One region of the Amycolatopsis tolypomycina genome, then DNA from elsewhere that is predicted to be linked to it. Evidence: riboswitches for the same ligand, from Rfam matches in the RefSeq annotation. Region 1 holds a riboswitch; each other region holds the start of a gene.
What was found. Region 1 has a riboswitch for S-adenosylmethionine ahead of thrC (threonine synthase). Riboswitches for the same ligand answer to the same signal wherever they lie in the genome.
Positions count from the first base shown of each region.

Region 2: linked by a shared signal. The riboswitch ahead of BLW76_RS43380 (methionine ABC transporter ATP-binding protein) and the one ahead of thrC (threonine synthase) in region 1 are both predicted to bind S-adenosylmethionine.
Region 3: linked by a shared signal. The riboswitch ahead of BLW76_RS18315 (aminotransferase class V-fold PLP-dependent enzyme) and the one ahead of thrC (threonine synthase) in region 1 are both predicted to bind S-adenosylmethionine.

Region 1 covers NZ_FNSO01000004.1:5,795,938-5,800,208, reverse strand. Annotated here, with positions in the region: gene BLW76_RS36240 (ComEC/Rec2 family competence protein) at 1-1,532, shown strand, start outside; gene thrC (threonine synthase) at 1,533-2,798, opposite strand; SAM riboswitch class I at 2,812-2,945, opposite strand; gene holA (DNA polymerase III subunit delta) at 3,092-4,072, shown strand.
Region 2 covers NZ_FNSO01000004.1:7,337,082-7,341,352, reverse strand. Annotated here, with positions in the region: gene BLW76_RS43390 (resuscitation-promoting factor) at 1-1,223, shown strand, start outside; gene rsmA (16S rRNA (adenine(1518)-N(6)/adenine(1519)-N(6))-dimethyltransferase RsmA) at 1,308-2,144, shown strand; SAM riboswitch class I at 2,270-2,360, shown strand; gene BLW76_RS43380 (methionine ABC transporter ATP-binding protein) at 2,570-3,583, shown strand; gene BLW76_RS43375 (4-(cytidine 5'-diphospho)-2-C-methyl-D-erythritol kinase) at 3,715-4,271, shown strand, end outside.
Region 3 covers NZ_FNSO01000004.1:1,638,009-1,642,279, forward strand. Annotated here, with positions in the region: gene BLW76_RS18305 (potassium/proton antiporter) at 1-896, shown strand, start outside; gene BLW76_RS18310 (M23 family metallopeptidase) at 979-1,623, shown strand; SAM riboswitch class IV at 1,714-1,828, shown strand; gene BLW76_RS18315 (aminotransferase class V-fold PLP-dependent enzyme) at 1,868-3,202, shown strand; gene BLW76_RS18320 (hypothetical protein) at 3,219-3,638, shown strand; gene BLW76_RS49170 (hypothetical protein) at 3,643-4,230, shown strand; gene lspA (signal peptidase II) at 4,254-4,271, shown strand, end outside.

The DNA of each region.
Region 1 (4,271 bases):
TGTCGGCCGCGGCGGCCGGGACGTGCCTGGCCGGCTTCCTCGTCCTGGTCGGCCCGGAGCCGAGCGTGCTGCGTGCGGGCGTCATGGCGGCCGTGGCGTTGCTGGCACTGGCGCTGGGACGGCGGGGTTCGGCGCTGCCCGCGCTGGCCTTCGCGGTGTGCCTCCTGGTGGTGTCGGATCCCGCGATGGCCACGGACTTCGGGTTCGCCCTGTCGGTGTGCGCCACCGGCGGCCTGGTGCTGCTCGCGCCGCGCTGGGCCGGCGCGCTGGTGCGTCGCGGGATCCCGCCGGGGTTCGCGGAGGGCTTGGCGGTCCCGCTGGCGGCTTTCCTGGTGACGGCGCCGGTGCTGGCCGGCATGGCGGGGTCGGTGAGCCTGGTTTCGGTGCTGACCAACGTCCTCGCCGCGCCCGTCGTCGCCCCGGCGACGGTGCTTGGTGTGCTGGCGACGGTCACCGGCCCGTGGTGGCCGGGCGCCGGGAAGGTCCTGGTGCACCTGGCCGACCCGGAGGCCGAGTGGCTGATCACGGTCGCCCGGCACGGCGCGCGGGCACCGGGCGCGGTCATCGCCTGGCCCGGTGGCTGGCTGGGCGGGCTCCTCGCCGCGGCCGTGCTGGGCGTGCTGGTGCTGGCGGCCCGGCATCGGTGCCTGCGGGTGTTGATGGCGGCGGTCGTCGCCGGTGCGCTGCTGGTGTTCGTGCCGGTCCGGGTGCTGGCGCCGGCGTGGCCGCCGCGGAACTGGGCGATGGTCGAGTGCGACGTCGGCCAGGGCGACGCGGTCGTGCTGGCGACCGCCGAACCGGGCCGGGCGGTCGTCGTGGACGCCGGACCGGAGCCGGGCCCGGTCGACGAGTGCCTGCACCGGCTCGGGATCGACCGGATCCCGCTGCTGGTGCTGAGCCACCTGCACGCCGACCACATCGGTGGCCTCACCTCGGTGTTCGACGGCCGCGCGGTCGGCGCGATCGCCGTCGGCCCCGGGCGGTCACCGGGGTGGGCGTGGCGCCAGGTCGCCGCCGAGGCAGCCCGGCGGGCGGTGCCGTTGGTAGAGCTCAACCCGGGCGAGCGGCTCGGCTGGCCGGGCCTGGCGCTCGACGTCCTGGGCCCGCGGTACGTCCCGGCGCGGCAGACGGATCCACAGGACGGCACGACGATCAACAACAGCTCGGTGGTGCTCCGCGCGGAGACCACGGCGGGCCGGGTCCTGCTGACCGGCGACGTCGAACTGGCCGCGCAGGCGGATCTGCTGGCCGACATCGGAAATCTGACGGCGGAGGTGTTGAAGGTGCCCCACCACGGCAGCCGCTACTCGCTGCCTTCGTTCCTCGCGGCGGTGGCTCCGCGGGTGGCGTTGGTCAGCGTGGGTGCGGGGAACACGTACGGCCACCCGAGTAAGTCCACAATGGACACGCTGGGGGCGCTCGGCGCGCTGGTCGCCCGGACCGACGTGGACGGCGACACCGCGGTGGTCGGCGAGCGGGCGGCCCCGGCGATCGTTCGCCGGGGCGAGCCGCGTGGCCCGCCCCGGCGGTGATCAGTAGCCGAGCGCCTCGTTCACCGCGGCCGCGGACGGCGGCAGCGTCGCCTTCGGGCCCACGTGGTTCTCGATGGCGTCGAGGGTCTTGAGGCCGTCGCCGGTGATCAGCAGGACGGTCTCGGCGTCCGGGTCCAGCTTGCCCGTCTCGACCAGCTTCTTCGCCGTGGCGACGGTGACCCCGCCCGCCGTCTCGGTGAAGATGCCTTCGGTGCGGGCCAGCAGGCGGATGCCCTCGACGACCTCTTCGTCGGAGACGTCCTCGATCGCGCCGCCGGTGCGGTTGACGATGTCGAGCACGTACGGGCCGTCGGCCGGGTTGCCGATCGCCAGCGAGCGGGCGATGGTGTCCGGCTTCACCGGCTGGACCACGTCGTGGCCTTCGCGGAACGCGGCCGACACCGGCGAGCAGCCGGTGGCCTGCGCGCCGAACACCTTGTACGGGCTGGCGTCCACGAGACCGAGCTGACCCAGCTCGCGGAAACCCTTGTCCACCTTGGTCAGCTGCGAACCGGAGGCGATCGGCACGACGATCTGCGGCGGGATGCGCCAGCCGAGCTGCTCGGCGACCTCGAAGGCCAGCGTCTTCGAGCCCTCCGAGTAGTACGGCCGGACGTTCACGTTGACGAACGCCCACTTCGGGTGCTCACCCGCGAGCTCGGTGGCGAGGCGGTTGACGTCGTCGTAGTTGCCGTCGATGGCGAGGAGGTCGCCGTCGTACACCGCGGTGGTGAGGATCTTGGCGCGCTCGAGGGTCTTCGGGATCAGCACGACCGACCGCCAGCCGGCACGGGCCGCCGCGGCGGCCGTCGCGTTGGCCAGGTTGCCGGTCGACGGACACGCGAGCACCTCGAAGCCGAACTCGCGGGCCGCGGCCAGGGCGACGGCGACGACGCGGTCCTTGAACGAGTGCGTCGGGTTGCCGGTGTCGTCCTTGACCCACACGCGCTTGAGGCCGAGTTCCTTGGCGAGGCGGTCGGCGCGCACCAGCCGCGTCGCACCCGGCTCGGTGTTCGGGATCTCTTCGACGTTGGACGGAACAGGAAGGAGTTTCTTGTAGCGCCAGATGTTCTTGGGGCCGGCCTCGATGTCTTCGCGGCGGACGCGGCCGAAGTCGTAGGCGACCTCGAGCGGCGAGAAGTCTTCGGCGGAGACGAATTCCGGAGCGAGCGGCTGCCGGTGGCCCTCTTCCTTCGACACCAGTTCGACGGCCGGGCCCAGATCCGGGGTCTTCGTGGTGGAGGTCGTGCCGAGGGTGGCGGTCATCGCGAGGTTCCTTTCCTCATCTGCCCCGCCGAAGCGGGCCGGAATTGGCACCGTGGTCGTCAGCTATCCCGCGTTTGCAGGATGACGGGCTGTACGCCGGTTGCCGGGGCTTCGTCGGGCCGTTCCCTCTGCCCCTCTGGATGAGCGGTATTCGGTTGTCGGTGCACGCACGCCGGAAGTTCCGGGGCGGCTGCCTCGGCTACACCGTACGACATCGTGCGCGGGCCGTGCCACGGTGCCCGCTCGACATCACCGGAGCGGGGGCACGGAAGCGCAAGTGAGAGGATTCCCGGGTGACCGCGCAAGCCACCGCCCCGGCCCCGCTGCACCTGGTGCTGGGGGAGGAAGAACTGCTGATCGAGCGGGCCGTCCGCGAGACGCTCGCCGCCGCCCGCGCGACGGACGCGACGGCGGAGCTGACGCGGGTCCGGGTGTCCGATCTCACAGCCCCCGAGCTGGCCGAACTGGTGAGCCCGTCGCTGTTCAGCGAAGGCCGGGTGATCGTCCTCGAGTCGGCGCAGGACATCTCGCAGGAGCTGTCCGACGCCGTCGCGGCCTACCTGAAGGACCCGGCGGACGGGGTCGTGCTCGTCGTCGTGCACACCGGCGGCGGCCGCAGCAAGGCGGGCAAGTCGCTCCCGGCGGTGCTGAAGAAGGCCGGCGCCGAGGTCACGGAGTGCCCGAAGCTGACCAAGCCCGCCGAGCGGGAGCAGTTCGTGCGCCACGAGGTCCGCCGGGTGGGCGGCAAGATCGACCCGGCGGGCGTCGCGGCCCTCCTCGACGCGGTGGGCTCCGACCTGCGGGAACTGTCCTCGGCGGCGACGCAGCTGGTCGCGGACACGGGCGGCGCGGTCGACGCCGACGCGGTCCGCCGCTACCACCGCGGCCGCGCGGACGTGACCGGCTTCGCGGTCGCGGAGAAGGCGGTCAGCGGCGACCGGGCGGCGGCGCTGGAGTCCCTGCGCTGGGCGATGCAGCTCGGCGTCCCGCACGTCCTGGTGGCCGACGCACTGGCCGACGCGGTCCGCACGATCGCCCGGGTCTCCGGCGCCGGCCGGGGCAATCCGAACCAGCTGGCGGGCGAGCTCGGCATGCCGCCCTGGAAGATCCGCAAGGCACAGGGCCAGTCCCGCGGCTGGAACCCCGACGGCCTGGCGACGGCGATGCGCGTGGTCGCACGGCTGAACGCCGAGGTCAAGGGCGTGGCGGCAGACCCGGGCTACGCACTGGAGCGAGCGGTCCTGGAGGTGGCGGCCGCCAAGGGCGACCGCTGACCGACGCGCGGGCAGAGCGGGAACAGTGGGCGCTGCTGACCTTCGCCGAGCCGGTGCGCCAAGCCTGCGGCCCTGCACCCGACGGCGCGGGCTGCCGCCGACCACCGTGACCGGCCGTGCCGGCTACCGCCGGTCTCCGCGACCCTCCGAGCCCCGCGGGTTCCGTGTGGCCGCGCTCACCCCACCACCCGCCAGGCCG
Region 2 (4,271 bases), 1.5 Mb from region 1:
CCGAGACGACCTACCTGCCGCCGATCGTCATCCCGGACGGCCTCGAGGAGGACCGCACCGCTTCCCCCGAAGCGCGTCGTGCGGCTCTGGACGAGGGCCTCCGCCAGACGACCAAGGTCTGGAAGCGCCGGTTCCTCAAGGGCGCCGTCCTCAGCGTCATGATCAGCGTCGCCGGCGGCGGCGCGGCCGCGCTGGCGATGAACAAGAGCATCACCGTCGACGTCGACGGCCACCAGCAGACCGTGCACTCCTTCGGCGACACCGTCGGCGAGGTGCTCGAGGACGCGGGCCTGTCCGTCGGCGAGCACGACTCCCTGTCGCCCTCCCCGCAGGCGGAGGTCGGCGACGGCGGCGTCATCAAGCTCGAGCGCGGCCGTCAGCTGAAGCTGATCGTCGACGGCACCGAGCGCACCTCCTGGGTCCGCGCGACCCACCTCGGCGACGCGCTGACCCAGCTCGGCATGGCCGAGATGGACAAGCCCGGCACGTGGATGTCCATGCCGAAGGACGGCGAGCTGCCCCTGCAGGGCGCCACCGTCGAGATCAAGACCCTGAAGAACATCACCCTGTACGACGGCGGCAACGCGCCGAAGCAGGTGAAGACCACCGCGGTCACGACGAAGGAGTTCCTGGGCGAGTACAAGCTCACCCTGGGCCCGGAGGACGCCGCCGAGGGTGGCCTGGACGTCAAGCTGACCGACGGCGCCGAGGTGCACATCAGCCGCACCGGCGTGTCGACGGTCGTCCAGAAGGAGACGATCGACCCGCCCGAGCAGCGCGTCGACGACCCGGACCTGGAGCAGGGCAAGACCAAGGTCGACGACCCCGGCACGCCCGGCGAGAAGGAAGTGACCTACAAGGTCACGCAGAAGAACGGCAAAGAGGTCGGCCGGGAGAGCATCTCCGAGAAGATCATCACGCCGGCCAAGCCGAAGATCACCCGCGTCGGCACCAAGAAGCCGGCCGACCCGCCGATCGGCGACTCGTCCTCGTGGGACCGCATCGCGCAGTGCGAGTCGGGCGGCAACTGGTCCATCAACACGGGCAACGGCTACTACGGCGGCCTCCAGTTCGACAAGCGCACGTGGGACGCCTACGGCGGCGACCAGTACGCCGAACTCCCCAGCCAGGCCACCAAGGCCCAGCAGATCGCGATCGCGGAGAAGGTCCGCGACGCCCGCGGCGGCTACAGCGCCTGGCCGGTCTGCGGCAAGAAGGCCTGACAGCGGTTTCGAACCGGCCCTCACCTCTTCGCGAGGTGGGGGCCGTTTCGCGGGTGCGGGATGCCGCATCGGTAAGCTCCACCGGTGGTTGAACTGCTGGGACCGGCCGAAATCCGCGGGCTGGCGGCCGAACTCGACGTGCGGCCGACCAAGAAGCTCGGGCAGAACTTCGTGCACGATCCCAACACCGTCCGGCGGATCGTCGAGCTGGCGAACGTCGGCGAGGGCGACGTCGTCCTCGAGGTCGGGCCCGGGCTCGGGTCGCTGACGCTCGGGCTGCTCGACACGGGCGCGCGGGTCGTCGCCGTCGAGATCGACCCCAAGCTCGCCGAACGGCTGCCCAAGACGGTCGCCGAGCGGGGCCCGGCAGCCGCGGACCGGCTGACCGTCGTCGGCGCCGACGCCCTGCGCGTCACGCGCGCCGAACTGGGCGAGCCGACCGCTCTCGTCGCCAACCTGCCCTACAACGTCGCCGTGCCCGTCGTGCTGCACCTGCTGGCCGAAATCCCGTCGCTGCGGACCGGCCTCGTCATGGTCCAGACCGAGGTGGCCGACCGGATGGCCGCCGGCCCCGGCAGCCGGATCTACGGCGTGCCCAGCGTCAAGCTCGCCTGGTACGGCACCGCACGCAAGGTCGCCGCCGTGCCACGCTCGGTGTTCTGGCCGGTGCCGAACGTCGATTCCGCGCTCGTCGCGTTCGAACGCGGCGACTCGACGGCGTCCGAAGACCGGGAGCTGCTCTTCGGCCTGGTCGACGCCGCTTTCTCACAACGCAGGAAGACGCTGCGGGCCGCGCTCGCGGGCTGGGCGGGCTCGGCCGAGCGCGCCGGCGAGCTCCTGACGGCCGCCGGGATCGATCCCCGAACCCGTGGTGAGCAGCTGAACGTGCACGACTTCGCCCGGATCGCCGCCGCCCGTTAGCAATCCACAGTGGAAGCGTGAAAATACGCCCTCTCCGCCCGTGATCCCGCCATTCGGACACCGCCACTCGTGTGATCTGGGCCAACAGGCTTGCGTTCGCTCCTCGGGATCGGTTTTACTCAGTACGTCCATCCCGAGCGACTGAGAGACCTGGCTCGCCGAAGTCGCAGCAACCACCCTCCACAGGGCAGGTGCTACCGCCAGGACCGATGGAGGCCGTTTTCGATGAAGAGGGTAGCCCGCCCCCTGCTCCTGACCAGGCGTCGCGTTGTCGACGAAGGCCGCCGCTCCGTGACCGCATGTCGACGCTCCCACTGAGCTCGTCCTAGCCGGTCCACCTCTTCTTCATGCACCGTCCGAACAGGACGGAACTCGCTTGCGGCCGGGTGCCGCGCGCTGCGCGCACCCCGTTTTCTGGAGCCTTCGTGATCACCGTCGAAAACCTGTCCAAAACCTTTGCCACCAACGGAAACTCCGTCATCGCCCTGCACGACGTGAGCGTCGAGGTCCAGGCCGGCTCGCTGTTCGGCGTGGTCGGTCCCGCCGGGTCCGGCAAGTCCGTCCTCGCCCGCTGCATCGCGCTGCAGGAGCGCCCCGACCGCGGCGTCGTCCGGCTCGACGGCCTCAACACCGGCACCCTCGACGGCCGCCGCCTCCGCGAAATCCGCCGTCAGCTCGGCGTCGTCTCGACGAAGCCGGAGCTGATCGCCGAGCGCACCATCGCCGGCAACATCGCCTCCCCGCTGGAGCAACTCGGCGTCGACGGCCCGCAGCGCCGCAGCCGGGTCGGCTCGCTGCTCGACCTCGTCGGCCTGACCCAGCGCGCCGCGCAGCGGCCCGATGAGCTGTCCGCCGGCCAGCTCCGCCGCGTCGCGGTCGCGAAGGCGCTGGCGGCGGCACCGGCCGTGCTGCTGGCCGACGACCCGACCGCGGGTGTCGACCCGGAGGAGGCCGGCGCGGTGCTCGCCGTGCTCGACCGGGCGCGTTCCGAGCTGGGCACCACGGTCGTCGTCACGACGCCGGACGCGGGCGTGGTCCGCCGGGTCTGCGACGACGTCGCGGTGCTGGAGGACGGCACGGTCGTCGAGCGCGGCACGGTGCTCGACCTGATCTCGAACCCGGCCAGCCGCACCGCGCAGGCGCTGCTGCCCGCCATCGAGACCACCCGCGCGCAGGTGGCGCGCTACGACCGCTCGGCCGACGTCGTGCTGGTCGGCTTCGCCTCGGTGGGCGCGCTGCTGCCCGAGGCCGCCGGCCGCTTCGACGTCGAGTTCGCCACCATCGGCGGCGGCCTGACCCGCATCGGCGACACGCCGGTCGGCCGCTTCCGCCTGGGTGTCCGCGGCGAGCGCGCCGACGCGGCGCTGGCCTGGGTCGCCGAGCGCGGCGGCCACGTCACGCACACCGCGCGCGGCCCGCAGGGCGTGGCGGCTGCCTGACCCGGCCTGGCCTGGCCCCAAGCGCCCCAATGTGGCGTTCGGTGCGTCAGACGCACCCAATGTGGCGTTCGGTGCGTTGGACGCAACCAACGCCACATTGGGGCGCATTGGCGGGCACGTAGGCTGGTCGGGTGCTCGCCGTAGTTCCGCCCCCAGTCACCGTCCGGGTCCCGGCCAAGGTCAACCTGCACCTTTCGGTCGACGACCTGCGCGAAGACGGTTACCACGAGCTGGTCACCGTGTTCCAGGCGCTGTCGCTGACCGACGAGGTGACCGTCGCGGTCACCGAAGAGCCCGGCATCGAGGTCTACGGCGAGGGGGAGGGCACGGTCCCGACCGGCCCCGAAAACCTGGCCTGGCGCGCGGTCGAAGCGCTGGCCTCGCACGTCGGGCGCACCGAAGAGCCGAAGGTCCGGGTGGTGCTGCGCAAGGGCATCCCGGTCGCCGGCGGCATGGCGGGCGGCAGCGCCGACGCGGCGGCGACGCTGGTCGGGCTCGCGTCGCTGTGGGGTCTCGACGTCACCCGCGACGAGCTGGCCGAGATCGCGGCCGGCCTGGGCAGCGACGTCCCGTTCGCGCTCTACGGCGGCACCGCGCTGGGCACCGGCCGCGGCGAGCAGCTGGTCCCGGTGCTGTCACGGCACACGTTCCACTGGGTGCTGGCCTTCGCCGCCGAAGGGCTGTCGAC
Region 3 (4,271 bases), 4.2 Mb from region 1:
TGGCCTTCGGCTGGCTCGGCGGGATCGCGCTGCGCCGGGCCGCGCTGCCGGCGACCGGTCTCTACCCGCTGGCCACGGTCGCGGTGTGCGTCGTCGCGTACTCGTCCGGGCAGCTGCTGCACGCGTCCGGGCTGCTCGCCACCTACGTTGCCGCGCTGGTGCTCGGCAATTCGCGGCTGCCACACCGGTCGGACACGCTCTCGTTCGCCGAGGGGCTCGGGTGGCTGGCGCAGATCGGGCTGTTCGTGCTGCTCGGCCTGTTCGCCTCGCCGGGCCGGCTGCTCGACGCGATCGTGCCGGGCCTGGTCGCGGGCGCCGTCGTGCTGCTGCTGGCGCGGCCGCTGTCGGTCGTGCTGTCGATGCTGCCGTTCCGCCTGCCGTGGCGGGAACAGGCGTTCCTGTCGTGGGCCGGGCTGCGCGGTGCCGTGCCGATCGTGCTCGCCATGATCCCGCTGTCGCAGGGCCTGCCGGGCGCGCAGCGGCTGGTCGACGCGGTGTTCGTGCTGGTCATCGTGCTGACGCTGGTGCAGGGGGCGACGCTCGGCCCGCTCGCGCGCAAGCTCGGGCTGGCCAAGAAGTCCGAGGCGCACGAGATCGAGGTCGACTCCGCGCCGCTGGACGAACTGGGCGCGGAACTGCTGCAGGTCCGCATCCAGCCGGGGTCGAAGCTGCACGGCGTGTACCTGTCCGAGCTGCGGCTGCCCATCGGGGCGACGATCAGCCTGGTCGTCCGCGACGGCGCGGGCTTCACGCCGCAGAAGACCAGCCGGCTGCAGGAGCACGACCAGTTGCTGGTCGTCACGACGAGCGCCGTCCGCGACGCCGTCGAACGCCGGTTGCGCGCGGTCGACCGGGCCGGGCGCCTGGCCCGGTGGAAGGGCGAGTCCGGCCGGTAATTCACACACAGTCTTCCCTGTAGTCCCTCTTTTGGCTTAATGTGCGCTCGTTCGAGTGAACATTGCCGGAGGAGTGCGTGCGGTGAACGTTTCGGTGCGAATGGCGGGCCTGGCTGCTGCGGTCATCTCGGCGGTGGGGCTCGCCGCCACCCCGGCGTCCGCCGCGCCGTTTCCGGAGCTGACGTTGCCGTTCGCGGCCGGCCAGCAGGTCTACTCGGCGGGCGTCCACTCCGACGACGGCAGCACCGGCGTCAAGAACGCCATCGACTTCAGCCCCGCCGACGGGACGGTCCGGGCGCCGCTGGCCGGCACGGTCCGCCTGCAGCACTGTGCGGGCGGTGACTGGGTGACCCTCGATCACCCGGGTGGGTGGCGGACGGGCTACTACCACCTGGAGGGCATCCGCGTCACCGACGGTGAGCAGGTCGAGGCCGGCGCGGTCCTCGGTTCGACCGGGAACGCGCTGCCGTGCGGCGGCAGCAGCACGGGCGCCCACGTGCACTTCACGCTCTGGACGCTCCCGGACGCGGCGGCGGGCGACTGGGACGGCGTCGCGTTCGCCCGCCTGTCGACGACGGTCGCGGCGGCCCTCGGCGAGCCGATCGACGGCAAGACCCTGGGCGCCTGGCGGTTCGCGGCGGGGTCGGAGCAGTACTCGGGCACCGCGACGCACGTCGCGGAGGGCGTGGTGGTCCAGCTGCCGGGCCGCTTCCGCGCGAGCCGCTGACCGCGCTGCCACTCACCCTCTGTGAGCGCCGTCTCAGAATGTGAGGCGGGACTTGGCCGGCGACGGCCTTCTCGGTTACCTTCTGGCTCAGGTCATGAGTGCCAGCGCGAAGCCCCGGCTTGCTGGCCGGCAACCCTCCAACCGCGGTGGGGTGCCCCGGGTGAAGACCGGGCCGGTCGCGCCGTGCGACGGGCAAGCGCGGGCCCCTCGCCGGGGTCCCCCGGATCGCCGAGGAGGCACCCCGATGACTCTCGCCATCGACCGCACCCAGCTCGAAACCCGCGGAAACCACGCCATCCCCGCCGTCGCGGGCGCGGCGCTGCGAGTGCCGCTGGTGACCGGGGAAACCATCGGCTACGCCAACCTCGACCACGCCGCGAGCGCCCCCTGTCTCGACGCCGTCCGCACCAAGGTCGACGAGTTCCTGCCCTGGTACGCCAGCGTCCACCGCGGCGCCGGCTTCGCCTCGCAGGTCTCCACCAAGCTCTACGAGCGCACCCGCGACGTCCTGCGCCGCTTCGTCGGCGCGCGGCGGACCGACACCGTCGTCTTCACCCGCAACACCACCGATTCCTTCAACCTGCTCGCGCGCAGCCTGCCGCGGCACACCACGGTCGTCGTCTTCGACACCGAGCACCACGCCGCTCTCCTGCCGTGGCAGGGGCCGAACGTGCGCCGGATCCCGACCCCGCGCACCCGGCTGGCCGCGGTGTCCGCTGTGGACGAAGCACTCGCCGACGCCCCGCAGGGACCGCGGCTGGTCGTCGTCACCGGAGCGTCCAATGTGACCGGTGAGCTGCTCCCGGTGGCGGAAATCGCCGCCGTGGCGCGGAAACACGGCGCCCGCGTCGCGCTCGACGCCGCCCAGCTGGCCCCGCACCGCCGGATCTCGATCAAGGACTTGGACGTCGACTACGTCGCCCTGTCCGGCCACAAGCTCTACGCCCCCTTCGGTGCCGGCGCGCTGATCGGCCGCGCCGACTGGCTGCGTGCCGCCCGTCCGTACCTCGCCGGCGGCGGCGCGACCAAGCTCGTCACCGAAGACGCCGTCGTCTGGAACACCGGCCCGGAACGCCACGAAGCCGGCTCGCCCAACACCGTCGGCGTGTACGCGCTCGGCGTCGCGTGCGAGACCCTGAGCGAGAACTGGGCCGCGATCGAAGACCACGAGCAGGCCCTGCTCGCCCGGCTGCGCAAGGGTCTCGAGAGCATCCCGGGCTGCGCCGAGCTGCGGCTGTTCGACGCGCCGGTCGACCGGGTCGGCACGGTCAGCTTCGTCGTCGACGGCTTCGACCCCGGCTGGCTCGCCGCCGTGCTGTCGGCCGAGTACGGCATCGGCGTCCGCGACGGCGCCTTCTGCGCCCACATCGCGGCCAAGCGCTTGATCGGCGTCACCGGCGGCGACGGGCAGCAGGCGGTCCGCGTCAGCCTCGGCCTCGGCAGCACGGAGGAGCACGTCGACCGCGTGCTCCTGGCCCTGCGCCAGATCGTCGCGCGCGGCGCCCGCTGGGAGTACGCGAAGGTGGACGGCCGCTGGGCGCCGGTCGGCGACCCGCGGGAGCTGCCGCCCTTCTGCTGAGCGCTAGCCTGGGCGGATGGGGAGAGGGCCGCGTTTCTGGTTTCCGCTGGCACTGCTGGGATTCGCCGAGATCGGCCTGGCTGCGGTGCAACTGCTGGCGCGCCGCAGCCAGGCCCAAGCCGAAGCCGCGAACCTCCTGCTCCGGCCGGCTGTCCCGCCCGGCACCACCGAGTACAGCCGCGCGCTGTGGCTTCCCCTGGACGACTTCCACACGACGGGGAATCCCTTGCCCAGCGGACCCGCGTGGCTGGTCGCGCTCGGCCTGCTCGTCCTCGCCGCGTACGAGCGCAGCCGGTTCATCCTGGTGACGACGGCCGCGTTCGCCCTGGTCGCCGTGGTGCTCTCGGCGGACATGGCGGGCATGCTGGCCTCGGCCATTATCCTCCTGGCCGCCGCCTTCGTCGCCCTGCTGCGGCAGAAGCCCCGGATACCCTGACCCGATGGGGAGTCCGCGGAGGTCCTGGTTCCCGTTGGCCGCGCTGGGGTTCGCGCTGCTCGTGCTGGTGGCCGTCGAACTGGTCCCCGCCCCCAACAAGAGCACGCTGAACGGGGCCGCCGACAACGCGCTCAGCGGCACCGGCCTGGCGAGTGAGCAGCGTTCGGTCGCCATCGCCGTCGCGTACGACGTCGTGCCGTCGGCGACGCTCGGCTGGCTCGCCGGCCTCGCCTGCGTGGTCCTCGCCGTCGCCGCCTGGTACTGGCGGCAGCTGCGGCCACCGCGCCCGGGCCGGTTCGTCCTCGGCACGCTCGGGGCGCTGGCCGCCGTCCCGCTGCTCGACCTGGCCGGCGCCCTCCAGTTCCGGCTCGACGGCGACGTCCGCGGCCCGCTGCTCGCGACGCTGGGCCTCCTCGTGCTGGCGGCCTACGAGCGCAGCTGGTTCCTGACCACCGTCGCCGGGGTGTTCGCACTGGTCGCGACGCTGTTCGAGCCCCCGGCCGCGGGCGCGCTCGGCGGGGCGGGCGTCCTGCTCGCGGCCGCGTTCGCCGTGCTCCTGCGGCCGCGTCCGGACGGGCCCGCCGCGGCCTGACCAGCGCCGTGGACAATGGAGCGGTGAGCACCGAGCCCAGC